One region of the Bacteroides sp. OM05-10AA genome, then DNA from elsewhere that is predicted to be linked to it. Evidence: riboswitches for the same ligand, from Rfam matches in the RefSeq annotation. Region 1 holds a riboswitch; each other region holds the start of a gene.

Region 1 (4,881 bases):
AGACGTAATGCATTGAGCTTTCCACCATCAACGATTGTATCGCTCCAAACAACTTTCTGCATTGATTCTTTCGGAGTAATCCAGGGACCTCCTGCCAATGCAAAACCGTCACAAATATGCATTCCCAGTTTCAACCCTAAACGGTCGGCTTCCTCCATGCTGAAACGCACCATTTCCCACCATTCAGGAGTCAACTGCTGTGCCTTGCCGTTATATTGTGCACCTTCACTAACCCCTTTGATCGGCATCAGATAAGTACCTCCGAGTCCTGCATGTTTCATCGCTTCCAAATCGGCAGTTATTCCTTCTTTGGATACAGCACCATACATCCAGTACCAAAAGGTCCAAGGCTTCGCTTCGTCAGACGGATTCTGAAATTGGTCGCGAAGGGAGCGTGTTTGTTGTGCATCAGCGGGACATACAGCTGTCCATGCCAATAAAGAGAATGCAAATATTTGTTGTTTCAGTCGGCTTTTCATTCCAATACTATATTTTTTCTATAATGAAGACGAAAAAAGGACTGTTTTGTACTCACTATTTGTAGTTGAGATTAGAAAAGATGTAGAAAATGAAAGATGTAGAAGAATGGTTGTTTGTTTTTACATATATCATTCAGCACATCAACCATCAATATTGAAAGATCAGAATATTACTACCAGTTTTGTCTCTGGATTTTAGGGAATCATCCGTTTCTTTAAAAGAAACATGTTGTTCCTCGGTGAGAAACGGGTCGTTCCTTTTAAAGGAACGACCCGTTGGTTTTAAACCAAAAACAGTAAATATAAAGTGTTGTATATCAACTTATTACAAAAAAAAGAATTCCGTATCGATAACCTGGAAATTTTTCTCAACATTCAAAATAGAATTTAAAACTTAAAAGGACGATTTATGCAGACTTTTTTATTACAAAGATTTAAAAAACTATGGTTAAATTAAGCTGTATCTGGAGAAATACACGCATATCCAATATAGACAGCGTATTTAATTATACAAAAGGAATATTATCCATCTACTGCTTAACAATTTCCTCAATTCTCAATAACAGGTTAGGATTACTTGGACGAGCAGCAGTGCCATAATCAATGATTTGTCCTTTTCTGTTTATCAAGATATAATATGGCAATCTATTAATTTTGAACTGTTTGGTAATCTTCTGATAATTCTCCAGTCCAATATAATCAGCAGCATAGACACATTCTATATCATGATTCTTCATCGAGTATTTATCTAAACACAATTCCCATTGCTTTTTGGTATCATTACCGCCGGAACAAATGGAATAAATAATCAAATCCTTCGTAGAATATTGGCTGCGCAACTTCTTCAAGGGTTCCATCTCTGCCAAGCAAGGCGGACAAGTTGTAGCCCAAAAATCGAAATAAATAACTTTTCCCCGGTTTTCTTCAAGTATCTTATATATGCTCTCCATATACGACATTGGAGTTAACGTATTTGAACTTTCATTGTATTTGCCATACAACAAATTATCAGAAACAGACTGTGGATTCTCCAGAACGCTTTAGTTTGCCTGTACATCTGTGCTATTTGTCCCTGCAAATGAGGTATTTTTACGATTGAGTCAAATTGCGAACGCTTCCTTGAGAGGGAAATTGTATCATTAGCTTCAAGGCTATTAGCTGTAACTTTAGTATATAGATATTGATTCAATTCATTTTCTCCTATTTCGGACATAATATCATCTATCGTTGGGTATTCTTTGTTTTTAAGAACCATTCCTGTAGGAATATAATTTTCTATCCAATCGACTATATCAAACAAGCGGGCTGATAATATTCCTTTTTTATATAATTTATTGATTTCGGGCAACAGCGTGTGATATCGTGCGAACTCTTTTCTTGTTCGATATTGACATTGGCTCGCATAAACCAGGATCGTATAATAGTAATCCTGTTTCAGTAATTCCTCCGTAAACATGACGACATCTTGCATAGGCTTGTATTTCTGCAAATATTCGGCCCTGCGTTCTAAACGTGTATTATATTCTTTCTTTAGCTCTGCTTCAAAATCCTCGACACTCAAATCATTCCTGATACCATAGTCACGCATATAATAATATCCGCTTTCTGTAAAAGCCAATATTTCCTGATTCAATTTTTCCGCATCACCTGTTATTTTAGGATGAAACATATCCTTGAAATCAATCTCTAAATGGATACTGTCACCCGGATGCACATATAAATGCTCTGCATAGTTACGAATAGAAACCTCCCGTATTTTAGCATAAACAGGAAAAGTAAAATAGAAAGAACCATCCTCTTGAATGGGAGTACGGTACTGATTTTCCATATCTCTGAAAAATGGAATAATAAGTGTCAGTTCTTTTTCTTGTGGATAAAATTCACGGTTCAAAACTTTACCTGTGATAATAATCTCTTCAGCATATTCTTCCGGAAAATCATAAACGGTTTCTGTCTGATTGGAAATATCCGGCTGAAAGTTACTTTGCACTTTTTGCCGACAACTAATAAATAATATAAATATCGGCAAAAAAACGAATAGGCAGTGTTTCATTCTCATAGGGTGTTATTTGTGTATTAATAAATACTTACTTTGCGAATATAGTCATTAAATTCAGCATTTTACATCGTATCCTGTTAAATAAACCTTTACTACACAATTAGCAGATAATGCAAAATGATATTATATAAAACGGAAACAATATTGTATTAATTACAATTTTCATTATCTTTGTTTCCGAATCGGTTCCGGATGACCTTTCGGTTGTTTTGGATTAAAAGGGAACCGGGTGTAAATCCCGGACAGTCCCGCTGCTGTGAATCTCTATAACTTTCTGATAAAGACTTTTGCCACTGGCTGTGAATTGTAGGCCGGGAAGGGATCAGGAAGGGAGTTAGTCAGAAGACCTGCCATTCATTAAAGACTGTTTCTACTCGTGGGATTAGGGATACAGTTCGAAACTATACAACAACATATTTTATAAAGTTCTCATGCAAATAACCAAAAGAAATGGGACGACGGAATCCTATAACAGGGAGAAAATTGCCGTTGCAATTAAAAAAAGCTTCGCCAGTACAGGCCAGGAAATAATAGAAGAAACCATTCAGGAAATGGTGAATGAAGTAGAACAGTTTGTACATAGTAATAGTGCAAACTGCAATGTGGAGCGCATACAGGATGAAGTGGAACGCTGCCTGATGGAGCATGGCTTTTATGCAGAAGCTAAAAACTATATTCTCTATCGCTGGCAACGCACGGAGCGCAGAAAAGCGATCAACGATATCACCACAGGGACGGGCAATCCACAAATAATGGATGTGCTAAAGGAAATACAGAAAGACTTTACCAGTAATGAATATAGTCTGACTGTGTTGGCGGAAAAGTTCTCCAGTTTCTGCAAACCGGAAATGTCGTCAGACGAACGCTTGTCGGCACTCGTCAAAGCTGCGGTAGAACTGACCACGCAGGAAGCACCGGACTGGGAGTTTATAGCCGCACGGTTACTCAACTTTCAACTGACAGAAAAGCAGGAAAAACAGGCAAGAATTTCAGATATACATTCATTCTATGAGAAATTACGTTATCTAACGAATGAAGGTTTATATGGCAGCTATATCCTGGATTCTTATTCACAACAGGAAATAGAAGAAGCTGCAGGATTTATCTGTCCGGAAAGGGATAAACTGTTTAATTATTCAGGGCTGGACCTGCTCTCCAAACGTTACCTGATCCGTACTCACTCACACGAACCTATGGAGTCTGTGCAGGAAATGTACTTGGGGATAGCTTTACATCTTGCCATGCCGGAGAAACGCGATCGGTTGCAATGGGTAAGAAAGTTCTATGACTTATTGAGCAAGCTGGAAGTAACGATGGCAACTCCTACCCTTTCCAATGCCCGTAAACCTTATCATCAACTTTCCAGTTGTTTTATTGATACGGTGCCTGACAGTTTGGAAGGCATTTACCGCAGTATAGACAATTTTGCCATGGTCAGCAAGTTTGGTGGAGGTATGGGAATGTATTTCGGGAAGGTGCGTGCTGCGGGTGGAAACATCCGAGGTTTCAAAGGTGTGGCAGGTGGAGTAATCCGATGGATGAAACTCGTGAATGATACTGCCGTAGCCGTCGATCAGTTAGGAATGCGTCAGGGGGCTGTAGCTGTATATCTGGATGTATGGCATAAAGACTTGCCGGAATTTCTTCAACTCCGTACGAATAATGGGGATGACCGCATGAAAGCTCATGATATATTTCCCTCCGTATGCTATCCGGACTTGTTCTGGCAAATGGCAAAAGAAGATTTGAATAAGCAGTGGTATTTGTTCTGTCCGAATGAGATTATGACTATCAAAGGATATTGTCTGGAAGATTATTACGGGGAAGAATGGGAAAAGAGGTATTGGGATTGCGTGAATGATCCACGTCTTTCCAGACGAACTATTAGCATCAAGGATATAGTCAGACTGGTATTGAGATCGGCTGTAGAAACAGGTACTCCTTTTACATTCAACCGGGATATAGTGAATCGTGCCAATCCGAATGCTCATCAGGGGATTATCTATTGCTCAAACCTATGCACGGAAATCGCACAGAACATGTCGGCTATTGAATCGGTTTCTACCGAAGTTCGTACTGAAGATGGTGACACGGTAGTAGTAAAGACGGTTCGCCCCGGAGATTTCGTCGTGTGCAATCTCGCCAGTCTTTCTCTCGGGCATCTACCGTTGGAGGATGAAGAATTGATGAAAGAAAAGGTAGCAACAGTGGTTCGTGCGCTTGACAATGTTATCGACCTGAACTTCTACCCTATTCCTTATGCTCAAATAACCAATCATCGTTATCGTAGTATCGGTCTTGGAGTTAGCGGTTATCACCATGCACTTGCCATACGGGGAATTC
Region 2 (4,881 bases), on a different contig from region 1:
CATAATTTACAGTAACATCTGTTCCGACTACATCTATACTCCAGAATTTCTGCGATTTAAAATCTTGAAAAACAAATACTCTCTTCATAATACAGTTTTTAATGGTTGATATTTGCACACTCAACACAGAACGCGCATGAACAATACCTGCAAAAATAACCATTTTATGTAATGTACAAAGAAATCTGTTTACTAAACTTTCAGAGTATTCAAAAAATACAACCCAAGATATGCAACAAAGGCTGCCTTTTGGGGCAGCCTTCATTATTCTATTTCTGTAATATATCAGTTTAATCTTCAATAGTACATATACTTACACGGTTCCAATCCGGTTCAGTAAACATATCGCCTACACCCTGACCTTCAGCAGTGATACGAGATGCACTGATTTTATATTTGTTGACCAAGATCGTTTTTACAGCTTCTGCACGTGCTGCGGCAATTCTGGCATTCACTTCAACACTACCTTCCGGAGAAGCGTATCCCTTAATAACCACTTTAGAATCAGCATATTTCTTCAGGTAAGAAGCTACACGTTCCACATTAGGAAGTTGTGAAGCGTCAACTGACGATTTACCTTGTCTGAAAGTAATGATAGATTCGGGTACACGGGCGGTTTTCACTACAGTCTCCACCGGAACCACTTTTGTGCGGCATGCTTCAAGTTCTTCCTGCAATCCGTTGATACGTTGGTTTGCATTGCTGATCTCACCATCTTTGTTGTTTACATCTGCACGAAGTGCATTGATTGAAGAGTTCAGTCCGTCAATTTCGGCTTGATTATATACTCTCACTTTGGCAAAATGATGTGTTCCGTTACTTGTCTTAAAGTGATATGTCAATCCGGCTGTCAACTCAAAACCTGCGTTATTAGCATTGAAACGGCTCTTCGTTTCAGGATAAGTACCTTGCATATCATACACAATGGCAGGTTTGATTCCCAATGTCCATGCTTTACTTTCACCCAAGTTGAAATTGAAATTCAATCCCAAACGAGTAGACCAGGAGTTCTGATCGCCATCGCCATTCACATAATAATGTAACCAACCCATTCCGGCAACAGCTTCCACTTCAAACAAACGAGGTTCGCCCGTGTAACTTGCAAATAGATTCATCAAATTGACTTTACCCAATACACTGACATCCGAAGCATCGAAAGCCGTTTTACTGGAAGTGGTATTGATATATCCCATCCCTTGGAATCCCAAACCGAAGATAGGAGTTAATTGCTTTGAGACTCCCACTCCAAAAGTGGGACGCATACCTTTAAAGAAAGCACTGTGAGTAAGGGGAGTGACTCCACCGGCATTTACTCCGACAGACCAATTATCTGTAAGTTTGGTACCTTCTACAACTGATTGGGCATTTGCTACTGTAAAGCCACCCAATATAAAAGCTAATAAAATAATAGATTTTCTCATATTCATAAGTTTTTAAATGTAATGTTTTATCTCCTAAATCATTAGAAATGTATTGTTTGTTCATGTCTAACTTTCTAGTTCATTTTTTAATTCGTTATTCACTTTAAACAACATATCGTATCAAATATTAGTTCGCAAGCCATAAGCCCTATTAACATCTATTATGCTTTCGAAAAATCTAAAATATGGAAACATCAATGCAAACGCCTCATTCCCTGAAGAGAAAGGGATCCCAACATCGCTGACCATAATGCATCTTGTTTCATTATTCTACACTTTCATTCATCCATCAGGCAGGAAATACATAAACCGGACTCTACTAAAATACGAAGAATAGAACATAAACGGAAAGTTATCAGGTTGTTAATGCTATATATCGTTCTGATAAAGAGCGAATATTTTTCTTCCTTTTCAATTGGAATCTTGATTTAATTTCTAACTTTGCCGCCAACATCGGTTTCCGAAATGGCATTATCACCAGACGGAATTAAAAGGGAATCCAGTGAAAATCCGGAACTATCCCCGTAGCTGTAAGTTTTATCTCTCTCATAAAAAAGAGAAATGTTATGGCATTCATTTGCCACTGATTCATGAAACGGATCGGGAAGGCGCCACAACAAAAACAAGTCAGAAGACCTGCCGATAAAATTTCCGTTATTCCAGGCTTTCGGGTGAAAGGCAATAGAACGAATCGTACAGGTCCATTTTATTACAAGTCTCCAGAAATTGTCGTGCATGAATAACTATGTAGGCACTAAATCTATTTTGTTAATTCTTAAAATATAGGTATGATTAGTTCGGAGATATTCATTATCAAAAGAGACGGGAAAAAAGAAGCTTTTTCCCTCGACAAAATCAAAAATGCCATATCCAAGGCATTTTTATCAGTAGGTAGTTTTGCTACGCAAGATGTGATAACCAATGTGTTAAGCCGTGTCAGTATCAGTGACGGAACAAACGTAGAGGAAATCCAAAACCAGGTGGAAGTCGCCTTGATGGCAGAACATTATTACAGCGTGGCCAAAGCGTATATGCTGTATCGTCAAAAACATTTGGAAGACCGTGAAGTCAGAGACAAACTTAAATTCCTCATGGATTATTGCGATGCTTCCAACCCTGCCAGCGGTAGTAAGTACGATGCCAACGCCAATGTGGAAAACAAGAATATCGCCACGCTGATAGGAGAACTGCCCAAATCCAATTTCATCCGCCTCAACCGCCGCCTGCTGACAGACCGTTTGAGAGATATGTATGGTAAAGAGGCTTCCGACCGTTATTTGGAACTCCTGAATCATCACTTCATCTACAAAAATGATGAAACCAATCTGGCGAACTACTGTGCCAGTATTACCATGTATCCCTGGCTGATAGCAGGAACAACAGCAGTAGGAGGCAATTCTACCGCCCCGACCAATCTGAAATCCTTCTGCGGAGGATTTATCAACATGGTATTTATCGTATCCAGTATGCTAAGCGGCGCATGTGCCACTCCTGAATTCCTGATGTACATGAACTATTTCATCGGTTTGGAATACGGGCAGGATTATTATAAACACCCTGATAAACTGGCAGACTTGTCTCTGAAACAAAGATCGATCGATAAAATCATCACAGACTGTTTCGAGCAAATCGTATATTCCATCAACCAGCCTACGGGTGCCCGCAATTTCCAGGCAGTTTTCTGGAATGTGGCTTATTATGACAAGTATTATTTCAATAGCCTTTTCGAGCACTTTGTTTTCCCCGACGGAAGCAAACCCGACTGGGATTCGCTTAGCTGGTTGCAGAAGCGTTTTATGAAATGGTTTAATAAGGAGCGTACACGCACCGTTCTGACATTCCCTGTAGAGACAATGGCACTCCTGACCAAAGACGGCGATGTACTGGATAAGGAATATGGCGACTTCACCGCTGAAATGTATGCCGAAGGACATTCATTCTTCACCTATATGAGTGACAATGCCGACTCTTTGAGTAGCTGCTGCCGTCTGCGTAATGAAATACAGGACAATGGCTTTAGCTATACATTGGGAGCCGGAGGAGTCTCTACCGGTTCGAAGAGCGTGTTGACCATCAATCTGAACCGTTGTATACAGCATGCTGTAAAATCAGGTATTCTCTACCCTTTCTTCCTGGAAGAAGTAGTAGACTTGGTTCACAAAGTACAGCTTGCCTATAATGAGAACCTGAAATTATTGCAGGCAAAGGGTATGTTGCCTTTGTTTGATGCAGGCTATATCAATATGAGCCGCCAATATCTGACTATCGGTGTGAACGGACTGGTGGAAGCAGCCCAATTTATGGGAATCGACATCAACGACAATCCGAAATACGAGGCTTTTGTGCAGGAGATTCTCGGCATGATTGAGAAATACAATAAGAAATATCGTACCAAAGAAGTACTTTTCAACTGCGAAATGATTCCTGCCGAAAATGTGGGTGTGAAACACGCGAAATGGGACAAGGAAGCCGGATTCCAGACTTACCGCGAATGTTACAACAGCTATTTCTATATTGTAGAAGACAAATCACTGAACATTGTCGATAAATTCCGCCTGCACGGGCATCGTTATATCGAGCATCTGACGGGTGGTTCGGCTTTGCACATGAATCTGGAAGAGCATCTTAGCAAAGAGCAATACCGGCAGTTGCTTCGTGTTGCCGCTACCGAAGGTTGCAACTACTTCACATTCAATATTCCGAATACAGTATGTAACAAATGCCATCATATCGACAAACGTTATCTGCATGAATGTCCCGAATGTCACAGCGAGAATGTGGATTATCTGACCCGCGTCATCGGATATATGAAACGTATCAGCAATTTCTCCCAAGCACGGCAAAAGGAGGCCGATTTAAGATATTATGCTTCGGTACGCTGATTATGATATTGTTTTTCAGGAGATACCGGATGAGGTGACATTAGCCATCAACCTCTCCAACTGCCCCAACCATTGTAAAGGGTGCCACAGTGCATATCTAATGGAGGACGTAGGAGAACCGTTGACGGAAGAAAGTCTTTCTACCCTGCTCGGTAAATATGGAAAAGCGATCACCTGTGTCTGTTTCATGGGCGGTGATGCTTCACCCGCAGAAGTGGAACAACTAGCTGCTTTTTTACACAAGCAGACCATCACTCCGGTAAAAGTCGGATGGTACTCCGGGAAGAGCAAACTGCCGGATCACTTTGATGTGTCTCATTTCCAATATATAAAGTTGGGACCTTACATCGAGTCTCTGGGAGGATTAAAATCTGAAACGACCAATCAGCGGTTGTACCACATAGAAAATGGAATAATGGAGGATATAACTTATCGTTTTCTCCCCCATCATTCCAAAAAGATTTCTTAATAAGAGAAACGCTCAAACGGAGTATGTTATATTTACCGTTTGAGCGTTCTTTTTTCTAACTACTTCTTTTCATTCGTATTTATGATTTCAGTACCCGCTTCAATTTGTT
Region 3 (4,881 bases), on a different contig from region 1:
CCCTCGGGCAGGGGAGGACGGCGGACCACATAAATTTTGATTCCGTTTTTCAGAGCAGCTTCTATTTTTTCGGTGAAGCCTCCCGAACTGCCGCTTTCTTTCGTGATAATCGCTTGCGGGGAAAGTTGCTTAAAAAGGAGTGATTCATCTTCTTCGGGTTGATAGAAAATTAGTTTTTCTTTGGGGAATCCTGCCTTTATGGCAATATCTACGGATTCCGACCGTTCCAGAACCCGAAAGATACAGCCATGCTCTTTCCAGAAACCTTGTAGCTTGGCAATAGTTTGAGTGCCGGTGAGAGCCAGTAGTTTCTCTATACCGTCCTGTTTCATACGGGCGACGGCATCTTCGAAGTCATCACACCAAATGATTTCCTCCGATAATTTCGGATAGATACGTTCCAGGCGCACTACCTTGATGGTTAGTTCTTTTGCCGCGAGGAAGATATTCAGGTGGAGTTGTTGCGCAAATGGATGGGCGGCATCTATTATTAATCGGATGTCGTGTTCACGGCAGAAAGAAATGATTTTTTCTGAATCCATGTTGCCGGTCAGTCGCGTCATATTTCTGCACGTGACTTCCTGAAGGGTGCCACGTGTGGAATAATAAAAGGGTTGTCCTGCTTCATCGAGGGTTTCAGCGGCAGTGCGTCCCTCCGTCGTTCCTCCGAAAATCAGTATCATGGGCGGAAAAGATGTTTGAATTCATCAGCATATAGTCTGGATAATCCCTCCCGGTGGTCGATGGCATTACCGACTACAAGCAGGGTAGTAAGAGTCAGATGGTTGTCACGGACAATTTGAGCAAGATCTTTCAGCTTGCCGCGATATATCTTTTCTTCTTTCCAAGTGAGTTTGTAGCAGGCAGCTACGGGCGTTTCGGGAGAGTAGGCTTGCAAGAGTTCTTCCTGTACCTGCTCCACAATAGCAGCACTTAGATAGATGCACATCGTGCTTTGCGAGCGCGCCAGCAAATGAAGTTTTTCTTTCTCGGGCATCGGTGTCCGACCCTCTCCACGTGTGAGTATAATGCTTTGCACTTCTTCAGGAATGGTGAACTGTGATTTGAGGGCTGCTGCTGCGGCCTGAAAAGAAGAAATGCCGGGAGTGATGTGATACCTCATTCCGTATTGGTCGAAGAATGCCATTTGTTCGGCAATAGCTCCGTAAATACACGGGTCACCTGTGTGGAGACGTACCACAAACAATCCCTTGTCATAGAAAGACTTCATGAGGGTGAATTGTTCCTCCAATGTCATGTCTGCCGAACTTCTAACGGTAGCGCCCGGTTTGGCGTAATACGTCAGTTCGCGTGGCACCAGACTGCCGGCATAAAGAATGAGGTCTGCCTTTTCCAGCATTCTCTTGCCTCTTACAGAAATTAATTCCGGGTCGCCCGGACCGGCCCCCACAATCTCGATATGCCCGTTGTTGCGGTCACTATCAGCAGAAAGTGCTATGGCAAAGGTGAAATTATTTCCTTCGGATAGTATTCCTTTTTGCTTTTCCATCAGCAATCTGCCGTAATCGGAGGCACGGATAGCAGAACTTTCGGCCACCCCATCAACGCCTGTCACTTCTTTCACTTTTTCGGAGGGATTCGGAACGCTGATATCTGCCAGTTCTTCGGCTTTATAAATATGTAGTTCACTGTTTGAGAACTGCGTATGTAATTCTGCAATCAACGGTTCGTCTTTTTTCAGTTCAATCGTTGAAATGCTTTTCACTGCAAGTGGAGAAAGATGGTGTCGCAATAATTCATCTTTCATATAAATGCAGACTCCTTGTGGAGAACATTCTTTTTTGCAGCCTACCCCGATATGAAGCACGGGTGGATAGAACTGCAGTGTCGGGATAGGAGTGTCATATTCCCACGGACCAACAGTGATGAGCAATTGGTATTCCGCCAGCGGTATTTCTTCCAATCTATAATAGATATCTGTATGTTCCGGACGGCTCTGTTCAAGTTCGTCCGTCCCTTTATCCTTGACACTAAGCAGCAGGGCTGTCTTGTGTTTATTCACAAACTGAAAAATAGCCTGATTCATGGAAGCCGGTGTTGCCGAAGTTTTCCATCCGTAACGGGAGGTAAACGTATCCAGCGCCCACAACTGTTGATTATCACTTTGGGTGGTGACGATGGCTTCCCCTCCGGTGATTCCCGCAACGATTCGTGTCAGTTCATTGCCGCCTCCGATATGTCCGGACAGTACGGAGATAACGAAACGTCCGGTACTGTCAACGTTAATCACTGCCGGATCGGCATATTTGTTCCGGATGCAGGAAGCAATACTTCTCACACAGATGCCGAGTGCACCGATAAAAACGATTGCTTTAAAATCGGAAAAATGTTCTTTCATAAACCCGCTGTACGAGGTGATTGTTTCGCATCCCTCTGCTTCTCCTTTGAGGTATATGGCGGATTCTGCTAACTCTCTGCTTATATTCCTGGCTATGGGCAGACTTGACTCGGAGATTAAAATAATTGCTGTCTGAACGCTCTTTTCCATCCTGAAAATAATTAATTGGGGTAATGTTGCAAAAGTACAATAATAATCAGTTTCTTTCCTTGAGAGGTAGTGTAAATTTCGTGTTACTAAAAATATTTTTAGATATGTTATGAGATACAAATTAAATGTAGTAATTTTGCGGCACTTTAGGTGATGTTTTCAATCGTCCGATTGAACATAAAAGGGAATCCGGTGTGAATCCGGAGCAGTGCCCGCTACTGTAACATCCATCTATTGAAAGTTTTACTACTGCCACTGTGCCGGATGCACGGGAAGGCGAACTTTCAGGATGAAGTCAGGAAACCTGCCTAAGGAAGAAACAATAGTTAACTTGTTCTCGGGGCTAAGAACATAAACTATAGAAATTTAAGCATAATCACAAAATGTTGAAAAAACTTATTTTGACCACCATGTTGGTCGGTGTATGTTGTGTTGTGTCCGCTCAGGTTACAATCAAGGGGCGTGTGTTGAATTCTGAAACCGGAGAGCCTGTTGTCGGAGCGAATATTCGGGTGGACCATAGTCTGCAGGGGGGAACTACGAATGCAAAAGGAGAGTTTATAATCAAGGGATTGCCTGATGGCAAACAAACCCTGCAAGTATCACATCTCAATTATGAACCGCAACGGTATTCCACTTCAAAGAGTGTAAATGACGTCGTGATACGCATGACGGAAAGTCATAACAATTTAAACCAGGTGGTAGTGACCGGAACCGGAACACATCGCCGGATGGTGGATAGTCCCATCCCGGTAAATGTATTGACTGCCAAAGATATCAAGGAGGCCAATGTTACGAATCTTGAGGAGGCTCTTACCAAACTCACTTCTAACTTTTCTTTCTCTACCAGCGGTATGGGAACGGAAATGGTGCTTAATGGCTTGAATAGCGATTATATCCTTGTATTAGTGAACGGACGGAAACTGATTGGCGATGATGCGTTGATGCGCATCAACATGGCAAACGTGAAACGAATTGAAATACTGAACGGTTCGGCATCTGCGCTGTATGGTAGTGACGCCATTGGTGGAGTTATTAATATCATCACGGATGATAGCAAAAACAAGATTGACGCATCGAGTACTACCAAGGTGAGTGACCACGGACGTTTTTCGGAAGCTGTGAATCTGGATTTGAATGTTGGCAAACTTTCATCGTATACTTCTTACCAACGCCAACAGTCGGATGGCTGGAAACTTCATCCGATGACCGAAACGGTGAATAAAAAAGGGGAAGTGAAACTGGATCCTACCGATAAACAGGCTTTCACCGGTTATCATTCGAATACGGTCAACCAGAGTTTCTCTTATTCTCTGAATCATAAGACAACGCTGTATGCACAGGGTTCGTACTATAATTTCCTGAATGACCGTCCGGTAACGGAATATAAATATAATATGTATCATGAGAATTATACGTATGGTTTCGGTATGAAGTATATTGTGAATAAGAAAGCATATATCGATGCCGATTTCTATTCGGACAATTACAAATCGGCTTATGACTATATTCAGGAAAGCGGTGACTTTAAGATTGGAGATAAGGAAACCCGTAAGAAACAATATTTTTACCGGGGAAATGTGAAGAGTATTATCAAGGTGAACAGCAAGAACAAACTGTCTGCCGGATTGGAATATCTGGATGAAAAGCTGGAAAGTGAATCGGACAATATCTCTAATAAGACGCTCTACACCATGGCTTTATATGCACAGGATGAGTGGACGATTGCCGAATCTCTGCAAGCAGTAGTGGGATTGCGTTACATTTATAATGAAACATTTGAGGATCACTTCACTCCGACAGCTTCTATTATGTATAGGGAGGGTGGTTTCCGTGGTCGATTGTCTTTTGCAACAGGTTTCCGCACGCCTACTCTTTCTGAAATTTACGCTACGGATCTGGCAAAGACTACCAATCGCTATACTATCGGAAATCTGGAACTGAAACCGGAAGAAAGCAAGAATTTCTCATTGAATCTGGAATATACTCATTCCCGTTTTTCTGTATCAGCAACGGCTTTTGTCAATAATGTGACGGATATGATTAATTACCGTACTTTGAGCGATGAAGAAGCTGCACAATATGGTGATTATGATGAAGTGCGCCAGCGTGACAACATCGATAAAGTGAGAATCAAAGGGGTGAATGTAAATGCAAATGCTTACCTGGGACTTGGATTCAATCTGGGAGCCGGCTATACGCTGTTGGATGCAAGAAATCTGATAACGGACAAACCGATTGACAAAAGTGTCAAGTATGCAGGAAACGTAAATGCGCAATGGTCTAAGAACTGGGGATTGTATGGACTGAACATCAATATGGTTGGTCGCGGACAGGGAAAGAGATATTCCGAAACGTATGACTATGATTCA

What was found. A riboswitch is a leader RNA that binds a small molecule or an ion and turns the genes downstream of it on or off. The one in region 1 is predicted to bind cobalamin.
Region 2: it holds a riboswitch for cobalamin, as region 1 does, so the genes downstream of both, nrdD (anaerobic ribonucleoside-triphosphate reductase) here and DXB58_RS18860 (ribonucleoside-diphosphate reductase subunit alpha) in region 1, are expected to answer to the same signal.
Region 3: it holds a riboswitch for cobalamin, as region 1 does, so the genes downstream of both, DXB58_RS12295 (TonB-dependent receptor) here and DXB58_RS18860 (ribonucleoside-diphosphate reductase subunit alpha) in region 1, are expected to answer to the same signal.

The regions. Positions count from the first base shown of each region.
Region 1 is NZ_QSUR01000026.1:57,616-62,496, forward strand. Features, by position in the region: gene DXB58_RS18850 (glycosyl hydrolase) at 1-479, opposite strand, end outside; partial or broken gene DXB58_RS18855 (TlpA family protein disulfide reductase) at 1,010-2,532, opposite strand; cobalamin riboswitch at 2,705-2,908, shown strand; gene DXB58_RS18860 (ribonucleoside-diphosphate reductase subunit alpha) at 2,970-4,881, shown strand, end outside.
Region 2 is NZ_QSUR01000003.1:236,883-241,763, reverse strand. Features, by position in the region: gene DXB58_RS03645 (STM4015 family protein) at 1-88, opposite strand, end outside; gene DXB58_RS03640 (OmpA family protein) at 291-1,427, opposite strand; cobalamin riboswitch at 1,859-2,080, shown strand; gene nrdD (anaerobic ribonucleoside-triphosphate reductase) at 2,210-4,303, shown strand; gene nrdG (anaerobic ribonucleoside-triphosphate reductase activating protein) at 4,287-4,772, shown strand; gene DXB58_RS03625 (MalY/PatB family protein) at 4,852-4,881, opposite strand, start outside.
Region 3 is NZ_QSUR01000013.1:110,549-115,429, reverse strand. Features, by position in the region: gene cbiD (cobalt-precorrin-5B (C(1))-methyltransferase CbiD) at 1-683, opposite strand, end outside; gene cobM (precorrin-4 C(11)-methyltransferase) at 680-2,509, opposite strand; cobalamin riboswitch at 2,641-2,836, shown strand; gene DXB58_RS12295 (TonB-dependent receptor) at 2,893-4,881, shown strand, end outside.